DNA from 2 places in the Serratia sp. A07 genome. Region 1 is predicted to be linked to the other one. Evidence: predicted binding sites of a transcription regulator. Region 1 holds the regulator's gene; the other holds the start of a gene.
What was found. The regulator LexA, encoded in region 1, represses DNA repair genes until DNA is damaged. The targets are predictions, from matches to a motif close to TNCTGTATGTACATACAGNA.
Positions count from the first base shown of each region.

Region 2: the regulator LexA is predicted to act here: its motif matches at 5,209-5,228, upstream of rmuC (DNA recombination protein RmuC).

Region 1 is NZ_JBZXDO010000022.1:52,370-58,838, forward strand. It holds gene ubiA (4-hydroxybenzoate octaprenyltransferase) at 18-890, shown strand; gene plsB (glycerol-3-phosphate 1-O-acyltransferase PlsB) at 957-3,422, opposite strand; gene AC4PR2_RS19365 (diacylglycerol kinase) at 3,572-3,940, shown strand; gene lexA (transcriptional repressor LexA) at 4,043-4,651, shown strand; gene dinF (MATE family efflux transporter DinF) at 4,753-6,090, shown strand; gene AC4PR2_RS19380 (CsbD family protein) at 6,406-6,469, shown strand, end outside.
Region 2 is NZ_JBZXDO010000012.1:120,035-126,503, reverse strand. It holds gene tatB (Sec-independent protein translocase protein TatB) at 1-163, opposite strand, end outside; gene tatA (Sec-independent protein translocase subunit TatA) at 167-430, opposite strand; gene ubiB (ubiquinone biosynthesis regulatory protein kinase UbiB) at 511-2,142, opposite strand; gene ubiJ (ubiquinone biosynthesis protein UbiJ) at 2,139-2,747, opposite strand; gene ubiE (bifunctional demethylmenaquinone methyltransferase/2-methoxy-6-polyprenyl-1,4-benzoquinol methylase UbiE) at 2,761-3,516, opposite strand; gene rmuC (DNA recombination protein RmuC) at 3,595-5,142, opposite strand; gene AC4PR2_RS14485 (DedA family protein) at 5,283-5,813, opposite strand; gene AC4PR2_RS14480 (tyrosine-protein phosphatase) at 5,893-6,469, opposite strand, start outside.

The DNA of each region.
Region 1 (6,469 bases):
GAGAGGAGAGCAAGACCTTGGAGGGAAGCGTGACTCAAAGTAAATGGCGGGCTTACAGCCATTTGATGCGCATTGATAAACCGATCGGCACGCTGTTGCTGCTGTGGCCGACGCTGTGGGCGCTGTGGCTGGCCGGGAAAGGCGTGCCGCCGCTGTCGATTTTGCTGGTGTTCGTGCTCGGCGTGTTCCTGATGCGCGCCGCCGGCTGCGTGGTGAATGACTACGCCGATCGCGCGGTGGACGGCTACGTGAAACGCACCGCCGGGCGGCCGATGCCGAGCGGTCGGGTGAGCGCGAAAGAGGCCAAGGTGCTGTTTGCGGTGCTGGTGCTGATCTCGTTCTGCCTGGTGTTGACGCTCAATGCGATGACCATCTGGCTGTCGCTGGCGGCGCTGGCGCTGGCCTGGGTGTATCCGTTCATGAAGCGGGTGACCAACCTGCCGCAGTTCGTGCTGGGCGCCGCGTTCGGCTGGGGCATTCCGATGGGGTATGCGGCGGTCAGCGAATCGCTGCCGCTCAGCTGCTGGCTGCTGCTGCTGGCCAACATCTGCTGGACGGTGGCCTACGACACGCTGTATGCGATGGTCGATCGCGACGATGACTTGAAGATCGGCATCAAATCCACCGCTATCCTGTTCGGCCGTTATGACAAGCTGATCGTCGGGCTGCTGCAGTTCGCGACGCTGCTGCTGCTGGTGTGGGTCGGTTATCTGGCGCAGCTCGGCGGGGCGTTTTACTGGTCGCTGTTGCTGGCGGGCGCGCTGTTCATTCACCAGCAAAAACAGATCGCCGGCCGCGAGCGCGAAGCCTGCTTCAAGGCCTTCCTGCAGAACAACTATGTCGGCTTGGTGGTATTTATCGGCATCGCGCTGAGCTATCTGCCGGCGTAACGGTTTCGCAAAGCAAGAAAAAAGGCACCCCAGGGGGTGCCTTTTGTGTTTCGGTGCCGGACGACATCACTCGTCCTGCTCTTCTTCCGCGTCGGCTTGCGGCAGGGCGTTGGTCTCTGCCGGCATGTTGACGCTTTCGATGGTCAGCTTGATTTCCGGCGTGATCAGCTCGCTCAGCATGTTGTACACCTCAAGGGTGTGCTCGCGGATCGCATCCCCGCTATCGTTGATATAGCCTTCTTCGCGCAGCGTCGCCACCAGGGTGGAGAACACCGCCTTGTCGAAGAACTCCGGCGCGTTGATGCCGTGCAGCACCGACAGACGCTGCGCCATGATGCGGCTCTCTTTCTCCAGCGCGCCGCGGTTGATGCTCGGGTTGGCGCTGAGGATCGACATGGTGATGGCGTAGCGTTGCAGGGTTTCGCGCACCCCGGCGGCCAGCAGCTGCAGCGGGCGAATGCGCGCCGGGTTCAGCACCAGCTCGTCGCCTTTGTCGCAGATCAGCTGTTGGCGGATCAGCTCGTCGATCACCGGCTGCAGCACCTCCGGCAGCTGTTCCTTGTCGTTATGCAGGAACAGCTCGGCTTTCAGCATCGGGTAGATCATGCCGATTTGACGCAGCAGTTCGGCGCGCGATACCCGGCGATGATGCATCACGATGCTGGCGATCAGCGACGGCAGCACCAGCAGGTGGTGGATGTTGTTGCGGTAATAGGTCATCAGCACCGCCTGCTCACGCGGCAGGATGATGATGTCGCCGATGTTGTCCTTTTCCACCTCGAACTTGTTCATGTTGAGCGCGTGATCCAGCAGCTCGTCCGGCGTTTGCGTCGGTACGGTGACGTCACGTGCGTAAGGCGCGTTGCGCATCAGCTGCAGGTAGCACTCGAGCTGTTCGACCAGCTGTTCGCGGGTTAGCGAACGCTGGCGCGAAGCCAGCAGCGCGGTGGAACACAGGTTCATGGCGTTGGCCGCGGCGGCGTTGTTGATGCGCACCATGATCTGGCCGGCCAGATCGTTGACCGTCGGCGTCAGCCAGCTTGGGCGCTGAGCTTCGATCGGATCGATCGACTCGCGCCACTGCGGCACGTGCTGGTTGAGGTAAGCGGTCAACGGCAGCGGCTCGCCGAAGTTGACATAACCCTGGCCCAGATTGCGCAGCTTGCGCAGGCCGCGCAGCATCTGCGGCAGGCTCTCTTTTTCCTTGGTGGCGCCGCGCAGCTCTTTGGCGTAGGTGCCCACTTCCATCACGTGTTCGTAACCGATGTAAATCGGCACCAGCGTGATCGGACGGGTGCCGCCGCGCAGCATCGCCTGGATGGTCATCGACAGGGTGCCGGTCTTCGGCTCCAGCAGACGCCCGGTGCGGGAACGGCCACCTTCCACGAAGTATTCCACCGAGTAGCCGCGGGTGAACAGCTCGCCGAGGTATTCGCGGAACACCGTCGAGTACAGCTTGTTGCCCTTGAAGGTGCGGCGGATGAAGAACGCGCCCAAGCGGCGGAAGATCGGGCCGGCCGGCCAGAAGTTGAGGTTGATGCCGGCGGCGATGTGCGGCGGCACCAGGCCCTGGTGATACAGCACGTAGGACAGCAGCAGGTAGTCCATGTGGCTGCGGTGGCAGGGCACGTAGACGATCTCGTGGCCGTCCTGCGCCAGCTGGCGCACGCGCTCGGCGTTGGTGACGTTGATGCCCTGATACAGCCGGTTCCAGGTCCAGCTCAGCACGCGGTCGGACAGGCGCACGGTTTCGTAGGAGAAATCGGCGGCGATCTCTTCCATCAGCGCGATGGCGTTCTGCTGGGCCTTTTCGTGCGAGATCTTCTTGCTGCGCGCTTCGTCCTCGACCGCTTTTTCGATCGCTTTGGACGCCAACAGCTTGTTGAACAGATCCTGGCGGGCCGGCAGGCTCGGGCCTACCGCGGCCAGGCGCTGACGCGAGAAGTGCATGCGCGCCACGCGCGCCAGTTTCTGCGCGATGGTTTTATCCGTGCCGTGCTCGGTGGCCATGCGGCGCAGCGAAACGGTGTTGGAGAAACGCACGAAGCTGTCGCGGCCGAGCCACAGCACGGCGAAGAATTTCTGCACGCCGTTCAACAGACGCAGGTGCGGCGTGCCGTGGCCTTCGCGGCCCGGCGAGCGGCCGAACATCACCGAAACCGGCAGCATCTGAATGTCGAGATCCGGATTGCTGCGGTGCAGATCCAGATAGTCGTGGAACAGCTTTACCGACTCTTCTTTCGGGGTGTAGTAGCGGAACACGCGCGGGCCGTCGTGAATGAACACGTAGCTCGGCAGCACGGTGCCGTCGATCTCCAGCGAGTTGAGCGGATCGGGCAGATCCTGCGCCAGGCACTGGGTGCGCAGCGTCAGCAAATCCGCCTTGGAATTGTAAGGTAAAACATACAAAATCGGCCGTGAGGGATCCAACCCTAGCTCGGTAACCGGATCTGAAGGGATGACCTTACTTCTTACCAACAATTTAAGTGGTAAATTCAATATTTTATAATAAATTTTACGCCAACCTGACATAAACAACGTGAAGCCTCTTGTTAGCAATGCGCCGCAAGCATACCAGAAACCGGGTAGCAGATCTGTGGTGTTCGAAAACCGAGAGCCGTCAGCGCGGACTGTTCTAGACTCTTGTTATTATGACCGACCTCTGAGAAAGGCACGAAAACATGGCAAACCAAGCAACCGGACTGACCCGCATCATCAAGGCCGCCGGCTATTCCTATAAAGGGCTTTCCGCCGCCTGGCAACACGAGGCGGCGTTCCGACAGGAACTGGTGGTCACCCTCTTGGCTATCATACTGGCAGTCTGGCTGGATGTGGGTGCGATAGCGCGCATTTTATTGATCGGATCGGTAGCGCTGGTGATGATCGTCGAGATCCTGAACAGCGCGATCGAGGCGGTGGTGGATCGCATCGGCAGCGAACACCATGAGCTGTCCGGACGGGCCAAGGACATGGGGTCGGCGGCGGTGTCGCTGGCGATCGTACTGGCGCTGTTCGTTTGGGGCACGGTCTTGTGGCAGCATTTTGGCTGACGAAAGGCGCCTACTGACTGATTTTTATTTATTCTTCGGTTCCCAATCCGCGCTTACCTGTATATACTCACAGCAAGACTGTATAAACAAACAGGGGGCGGAATGAAAGCACTAACTACCAGACAGCAAGAGGTCTACGATCTGATTCGCGATCATATTTCGCAAACGGGCATGCCGCCAACGCGTGCCGAGATCGCGATGCGTCTGGGGTTCCGTTCGCCTAACGCCGCCGAAGAGCACCTGAAGGCGCTGGCACGCAAAGGCGTGATCGAAATCGTCTCCGGTGCGTCGCGCGGTATCCGCCTGCTGATGGAAGAAGAAGAGGGGCTGCCGCTGATCGGCCGCGTCGCCGCCGGCGAGCCGCTGTTGGCGCAGCAGCACATCGAAGGGCACTACCAGGTGGATCCTTCCCTGTTTAAGCCGAGCGCCGATTTCCTGCTGCGGGTGAACGGCATGTCGATGCGCGACATCGGCATTCTGGACGGCGATCTGCTGGCGGTGCACAAAACGCAAGACGTGCGCAACGGCCAGGTCGTGGTGGCGCGCATCGAAGACGAAGTGACGGTCAAACGCCTGAAAAAACATGGCAACGTGGTCGAGTTGCTGCCGGAGAACAACGAATTCCAACCGATCGTGGTCGATCTGCGCCAGCAGAATTTCACTATCGAAGGGCTGGCGGTCGGCGTGATACGCAACGGCGACTGGATCTAATCGCCGCACCCTCAGTGCCACCCCTTGTATCAATCGCCCCTGTTCTGGGGCGTTTTTGTTTCTGACCTTGCCCTTCGCCACTGCTACGGGAACATTTCATCATGCGCTTGATTTCCGCCTTCACCAGCGACACCGATAAAGCCCTGTGGCGCCTGGCTTTGCCGATGATTTTCTCCAATATCACCGTACCGCTGCTCGGGCTGGTGGACACCGCGGTGATCGGCCACCTCGACAGCCCGATCTATCTGGGGGGCGTCGCGATTGGCGCGGTGGCGACCAGCTTCCTGTTCATGCTGCTGTTGTTCCTGCGCATGAGCACCACCGGCCTGGCGGCGCAGGCGCTGGGGGCACAAAACCCGCAGGCGCTGGCGCGCGCCTTTATGCAGCCGTTGCTGCTGGCGCTGCTGGCCGGGGGGGCGATCGTCCTGTTGCGCTATCCACTGATCGAACTGGCGCTGCGGATCGTCGGTGGCAATGGCGAGGTGCTGGAACAGGCGCGGCGTTTTCTTGAGATCCGTTGGCTGAGCGCGCCGGCGGCGCTGGCTAATCTGGTGCTACTGGGCTGGTTGCTCGGCGTGCAGTACGTGCGTGCGCCGGTGATCCTGCTGATCGTCGGCAACCTGCTGAACATCGTGCTGGATATCTGGCTGGTGATGGGCCTGGGCTGGAACGTGCGAGGGGCGGCGGCGGCAACCGCCATCGCCGAATACGCCACGCTGCTGCTCGGCCTGTGGCTGGCGTGGCGGGTGATGCGCCTGCGCGGTATCACCCTGCCGATGCTGCGCCAGGCCTGGCGTGGCGATCTGCGTCGGCTGCTGGCGCTTAACCGCGACATCATGTTGCGTTCATTGCTGCTGCAACTGTGCTTTGCGTCGCTGACCATCTTCGGCGCTCGCCTGGGAAGCGACGTGGTGGCGGTCAACGCGGTATTGATGAATCTGCTGACGTTCACCGCCTATGCGCTCGACGGCTTCGCTTATGCGGTGGAGGCCCATTCGGGCCACGCCTACGGTGCCCGGGACGACAGCCAGCTGCGCAAGGTGTGGCACGCGGCCTGCAGGCAGGCAGGGCTGGTCGCGCTGGCCTTCGCCCTGGCGTATGCCGTTACCGGCCAGCAGATCGTGGCGGCGTTGACCTCCTTGCCGGAGCTGCGTGCGTTGGCCGCCCACTATTTACCGTGGCAGGTCATCCTGCCGCTGGTCGGAGTGTGGTGCTATTTGCTGGACGGCATGTTTATCGGTGCCACGCGCGGTGCCGAGATGCGCAACAGCATGGCGGTGGCTGCGGCGGGATACGGTCTGGCGCTGTTCAGCGTGCCGCTGCTTGGCAACCACGGACTCTGGCTGGCGCTGGCGGTGTTTCTGGCGCTGCGCGGTCTGGCACTGGGCTGGATTTGGCACCGCCATCAGGTGCGCGGCAGCTGGTTTGCCGCACGCTAAACCGTGCGCTTTGTTGGGTTAATTATTAATTTGTCTTATGTTTTTGTTCATGTTTGCTTACATGTTTCCAGCCTGGTTCTGCCCGGCTTAGCTCATTGTTTTTTGGCGTTTTTTATGTTTATTTCATTTCTTAATGGTTTTTTATTCTGTCATATGGCTTTTTTATTTCCATTTTTAACTAGAATGAATCATGTGGCTGGCGAATGAAGGGGAGCGATATTCCTTAAGGTGAAGGGCGTATCGGCCAGAAAAATTTCTGGTTAACCCCGGCCGGCGACAGGGATCACTGATTCACCACAGGTTAACGGAGAGACTATGAATAAAGATCAAGCCGACGGTAACTGGAAGCAGCTTAAAGGCAAAGTGAAGGAAAAATGGG
Region 2 (6,469 bases), on a different contig from region 1:
TCAGTTCCTGAGACAGTTCGTGCTGCACCGAGGCCGCCAGCGAGCGCAGCGCGCGGATCCAGCCCGACACCGTTCTGACCGCGACCGGCAACCGTTCCGGCCCCAGAACAACCAGGCCGATCACCAGCACCAGCAGCAGCTCACTAAACCCAATGTCAAACACGGTTTATACCTGCTCTTTGTTCTTCGACTCTTCCGGTTTCACTTCCGGCTGCTTATCGGTAATAGGCTTGGCCGAGAAGTCAGCGTCATCCAGGCTGCTTTTCTCAGCCGTGTTGGGGGTCGACGGCGTGTCGTCGCCGATCGCCTTCTTGAAGCCCTTGATCGAGGCGCCGAGATCGGAGCCCAGCGTGCGCAGTTTTTTGGTACCGAACAGCAGCACCACGATCACTGCGATGATCAACAATTGCGTAATACTAATACCGCCCATTTTAATTACCTCTAATTTTAAAGGGTCTTTCAAAGCCAGCCCGCATTATAGGGCCGACTTTACCAGAGTGACGAATTAAATCAGGTGGTTCGCTTCCAGCCAATCACCCAGCATACGATGCCGGCGGCCATCATCCAGGCAGGAAACACCTCGATTTGCCCCAGCAGCAACAGCGTGCCGCTTACCAAGAGTGTAGCGCCAACGCCGAACAAATAACGTGACTGCCCCTGACGAACCCGCTGAGCCTGCATTTGGTTGGTCAGCTTATCAACGCTTTGTTGCAACAGTTTATGCTGCTGCAGGCTGTCGTAAAACAGCTCGGGCAGTTCCGGCAGCTTCTCCGCCCAGAACGGCGCTTTTTCTTTGAGCGCGCGCACCACGGCAGGGATGCCGACCTGATCGCGCAGCCAGCTCTCGAGGAACGGCTTGGCCGTGGTCCACAGATCCAGCTGCGGGTAGAGCTGGCGCCCCAGTCCTTCAACATACAGCAAGGTCTTCTGCAATAACACCAGCTGCGGCTGCACTTCCATATTGAAGCGGCGTGCGGTGTTGAACAGGTTCAGCAGCACGTTGCCGAAGGAAATCTCCGCCAGCGGTTTCTCGAAAATCGGCTCGCACACGGTGCGGATGGCGAATTCAAAGTCTTCCACATTAGTGTCGCGCGGCACCCAACCGGAGTCGACGTGCAGTTCCGCCACCTTGCGGTAATCACGGTTGAAGAAGGCGATGAAATTTTCCGCCAGGTAGCGTTTATCATCCTTGTTCAGCGAGCCGACGATGCCGCAGTCGATGCCGATATAGCAAGGATCTTCCGGATGTTCGTAGCTGACGAAAATATTACCGGGATGCATGTCCGCATGGAAGAAGCTGTCGCGGAATACCTGGGTAAAGAACACCTGAACGCCGCGTTCCGCCAACAGCTTCATGTTGGTGCCCTGCTGCTCCAGCGTGGCGATATCCGAGACCGGAATGCCGTAGATGCGCTCCATCACCAATACGCTTTCACGGCAGTAGTCAGAATAAACTTCCGGTACGTACAGCATCGGGCTGCCGTCGAAATTGCGGCGCAGCTGAATGGCGTTGGCCGCTTCGCGCAGCAGGTTCAATTCGTCCAGCAAGGTTTTCTCGTACTCACGCACCACTTCGCGCGGGCGCAGACGGCGGCCGTCCGGCAACAGCTTCGGCACCCAGCCGGCCAAACGGTACATCAGGCGCACGTCGGCCTTGATGATCGGCCCGATATCCGGCCGGATCACCTTCAGCACCACTTCCTGGCCGGTGGTTTTCAACCGCGCGGTATGCACCTGCGCGATCGAAGCAGAGGCCAACGGCTGCTGATCGAAATCGTCGAACCAGGTTTCCAGCGGGCCGCCCATCGCCAGTTCAATATGTTTACGCGCCAGCGCGCCGTCGAAAGGCGCGACCCGGTCCTGCAACAAAGTCAGCTGATCGGCAATCTGCGGCGGAAACAGATCGCGGCGGGTCGACATCATCTGGCCGAACTTGATCCAGACCGGCCCCAGTTCCTGCAGCGCCAGCCGCAGGCGTTCACCCAGCGGCTTGTCCTTGTGCCGATTCGGCATCCAGAACAGCAGCCGGCGGCCGAAGCGCAGCGGCAGCGTCAAACGCATTTTAGGGATCAGTTCGTCCAGCCCATAGCTGAGAAAAACGCGGACGATAAAATACAAACGGCGCAGTTCGCCTGGGGTCATCGCTTGCCCTCCAACTTGTCCATGCGGGCAGACAGCGCTTCCGCGCTGCGGGCGAGTGCATCAACTTCCTCGTTGAACCACACCACTTCCAGCGGCCCCGGTGCCAGACGCCACTCTTCCGTCAATGCCTCCGCCATGTCCTGCTGCCGGCGCATAAAGCCGGTTTTCAGCAGCGAGGCGCCTTTTCCCAGCGCCTGCGTAATGCCCTGGGCGGCGATATCGCCGATATAGGGCGCCAGCCACTCCGCCGGATCCCACTCCGCCAGATCGAGCAGGCCAACCAGCTGTTGCACCACCTGAATATCGCCTTCCACCGTCAATTCGCCGCTGCGCATCAGCACCGGCAACTGCTGGCGATCGCGCAGCTTCAGTAAGGCGGGAATGCGGCTGCGCACGGTGCAATCGGCGCTGTCCTCAGACTGCCCCAGCACGTCCACGCGCAGTTCGCTGAACACCAGCACCAGCGGTGAAGCCAGCTCTTCCAGTTCGATACGCAGCACCTTGCCCGCCAGGCGTTGGCGAGCGGCTTTCATGCTGCGATCGCGAAACAGCAGATTATTCAGCGAGGTTTCCAGCGCACCGGTCAGCAGAGGGGTAAACAGCATCGGCATCTCCCTCTCAGAACTTGAAGCCGCGATGCAGGGCGACAATCCCACCGGTCAGGTTGAAATAGGTGACGTTTTCAAAACCGGCGTTGCCCATCATGCCCTTCAGGGTTTCCTGATCGGGGTGCATGCGGATCGATTCCGCCAGGTAGCGGTAGCTGTCCGGATCCTTCACCACCAGCTCGCCGATCTTCGGCAATACGTGGAACGAGTAGGCATCGTAAGCTTTGCTCAGCGGCGCCAGCAGCGGCTTGGAGAATTCCAGCACCAGCAGGCGGCCACCCGGCTTCAGCACGCGGAACATCGAGCGTAGCGCTTTGTCTTTGTCGGTGACGTTGCGCAGGCCAAAGGAGATGGTGATGCAATCGAAGTAATTGTCCGGGAACGGCAGCGCTTCGGCGTTGGCCTGCACGTAATTGATGTTGCCGACGATGCCGCGATCGCGCAGCTTCTCGCGTCCCATCTTCAGCATCGAATCGTTGATGTCCGCCAGCACCACCTGCCCCTGCTCGCCGACCATGCGGGAGAACTTGGCCGCCAGATCGCCGGTACCGCCGGCCAGATCCAGCACGCGCTGCCCACGGCGCACGCCGCTGCAGTCAATGGTGAAACGCTTCCAGATACGGTGGATGCCGAACGACATCAGGTCGTTCATCACGTCATACTTTGCCGCTACCGAATGAAAAACGTCCGCCACCATGGCCTGTTTTTCGTCTCTAGCGACGGTGCGAAAACCGAAATCGGTGGTTTCCTGCGGTTGATCTGCCATTGTCCTGCCTGCTATTCAGTCAATTTTGTGTGGATGAGTGTACCAGAAGCCTGGGGAATACCCCACCTCGCCACGGCCTCAGCCGTGCGAAACGAAGCCCGGTTCCCCGGCGGTATCGTCATCGTCTTTCGTCTGCGGCAGCGCGGCGACATCATCGTCGTTCGCCTCTTCCGCTTCATCGTGTTGCGCGCCGGCTTGCTGCGCCAGCAGCGGGTTGATCGGCCGTTTGACCTCAACCCCCAACGCGCGGAAACCTTCAATTTGGCCGATAAGGTTACCACGGCCTTCGCTCAGTTTGTTCATCGCCTGACGATAACTGCCCTGCGCTTTGTCCAGGCTCTGCCCCAGCGCGGACATATCGTCCACGAACAGCCGCATCTTGTCATACAGTTTCGCCGCGCGATCGGCGATGCGCTGGGCGTTCTGACTTTGATGCTCATAGCGCCACAGGTTGGTGATAGTGCGCAGCGCCACCAGCAACGTGGTCGGGCTGACCAGCATGATGTTGTGCTTGAGCGCTTCGCTGATCAGCTCCGGCTCGCGATCGATAGCCAGCAGGAAGGCGGGCTCGACCGGAATGAACATCAGCACATAGTCCAGCGAGCGCAGCCCCGGCAGCTGCTGATAGTCCTTGCGGCCCAGCATGCGAATGTGGCCGCGCAGCGAGGCGATATGTTCGCTCAGCGCCGCTTCGCGCTCCACCTCGTCTTCACCGTTGAAATAGCGCTCGTAGGCGATCAGCGACATCTTAGCGTCGATCACCACGTCCTTGCCCTGCGGCAGGCGCACGATCACATCGGGCTGCATGCGGCTCTGGTGATCCACCCGCACGTTGACCTGCGTTTCATACTCGTGCCCTTCGCGCAGGCCGGAGGCCTCCAGCACCCGGCTCAGCACCACTTCGCCCCAGTTGCCCTGCGTTTTGTTGTCGCCTTTAAGCGCCTTGGTGAGGTTAATGGCCTCGCGCGCCATCTGTGCGTTCAACTGCTGCAGATTACGTATTTCGTGCGTCAGCGTGTGACGTTCCCGCGCCTCCTGACCAAAGCTGTCCTGCACCTGACGGCGGAAACCGTCCAGCTGTTCACGCAGCGGCAGCAGCAACCGATCCAAGCTTTGCTTATTTTGCTCGTCCACCTTGCGGCCGCTGTGTTCAAAAATGCGGTTGGCGAGGTTTTCAAACTGGGTGGTGAGGCGTTGTTCGCTGTTGATAAGCAGGCGCTGCTTCTCCTCCGCCGCCATGCGCGTCTCTTCCAGACGGATGGTGACTTCGCGCAGCTCGGCCTCCTGCGCGCTGTTAACCTCGCGCTGGGCGCGCAGCTCCTGGTTGAGCAATTCGCATTCGTTGCGCCAATGGTTGAGCTGTTGAAGCTTTTCATGCCCGGCCGCCAGCTGGCTGTGCAGGTTACGCAGCTCCAGCTCGCTCTGCCGCAGCTGCTGCTCGTGGCGCTGCAGAGCCTCCTGCCGCGCCGCCGTTTCCTGCTGCGCCTGCTGCAACGCTTGCTCCAGCAACCGCAGCTCGGTTTCATGCTGCGCATTCGTCTGTTGTACCCGCAGACTGGCGATCAACCACCCCAACAGCATGCCGATCGTTACGCCGCCAATCCCATAAATCAGACTGGTATCCACCCTGCCTCCTGTTGCACCTTGCCGTTCCGGCGTTTCGCACGCCCATTGCCCGTCACGTTAAGGGGAGCCTGTATGGATGTCCAGCCTGATTTTGCCCGCCGCGCACAATATTGCGCGGCGCTGCGCAATTTAGCGAGAAATCAGCCCAGCCACTGGCTGAGCCACTTGATGCCGAATGCCCCCGGCGCCAGAATGCCGAACGCCCAGATCATCGCCGACGTGACGTTGGCTAACTGGAAATAACGCTGCGGCATGCCGCAAATGCCGCCCACCAGCGGCACCACGGCGCGCAGCGGGCCGAAAAAGCGGCCGATGAAGATGCCCAGCACGCCCCAGCGTTCAAAGAACGCGTGGCCGCGCGCCAGCAGCTGCGGATTGCGCGACAGCGGCCACATATGCGCCACCCGGTCCTGATAGTGATAGCCGATCCAGTAAGAGAGCCAGTCGCCGAAAAACGCCCCGACGGCGGCAGCGGCCCAAATCGGCCAAAAGGCGATGCCGCTTTCGCCGATCAGCGCGCCCAGCGCCAGCAGGATCACCGTGGCCGGCAGCAGCAGCGACAAAAACGCCAGCGACTCGCCGAACGCCAGGAAAAAGATGATGGGAATGGCCCAGCCTTCGTGCTGACGCACGACGTCGCTGACCCAGTTGATAACGTCATTGAGGCTCAATGCGGGGCTCCTGATACGCGATAATTCGCCGCCTAGGATAGGCCGGGGCGAGTTAAACCCCGGCTAAACGCGCGGCGATTTACTCGAGGTAGAACGCCTGCAGCGCTTCGCGCTGGGCTGCGCCCAGGCCGTATTCCGCTTCCAGCCAGCGGTCGGTGGAACCGTATTGCTGACGGATGCAGCCCAACGCCGTCATCAGGAACTCCTCGCGCGCGCTGAGCACGTAGGCGAATTGCTCCAGCGCCGCCGCATTCAGCTTGATAGACAGCTGATCCAGCATCTGCTCGCGGAAAGTGGCCAGCGTGGTTTCGGTCAGCAGATAGTCTTCCAGCACCGTCGCTTCGTCGGCCCCCAGCGCAAACAGCACCAGTGCCGAACCGACCCCGGTGCGATCCTTGCCGACCGCGCAGTGCTGCACGATGGCGCCGCCGCCAGGATTGCTCAACAGCTGCGCCAGCCGCTGATAGGCCGCATTGCCGAACGGCAGGCGGCGATACAGTTCCAGCATGAACGCGCGGGCGTCGAAGGCGGCCAGCGTCTCGTTGGTGAGCTTCTCCAGGTTGGCGTTGACTTCGCTGCTCAGCGGGTTGGCCGGCACGTGGTGATAATCGGCGCCATTCCACAGAATATCCGGCTTGGCCTGCACCTCGTCGGCA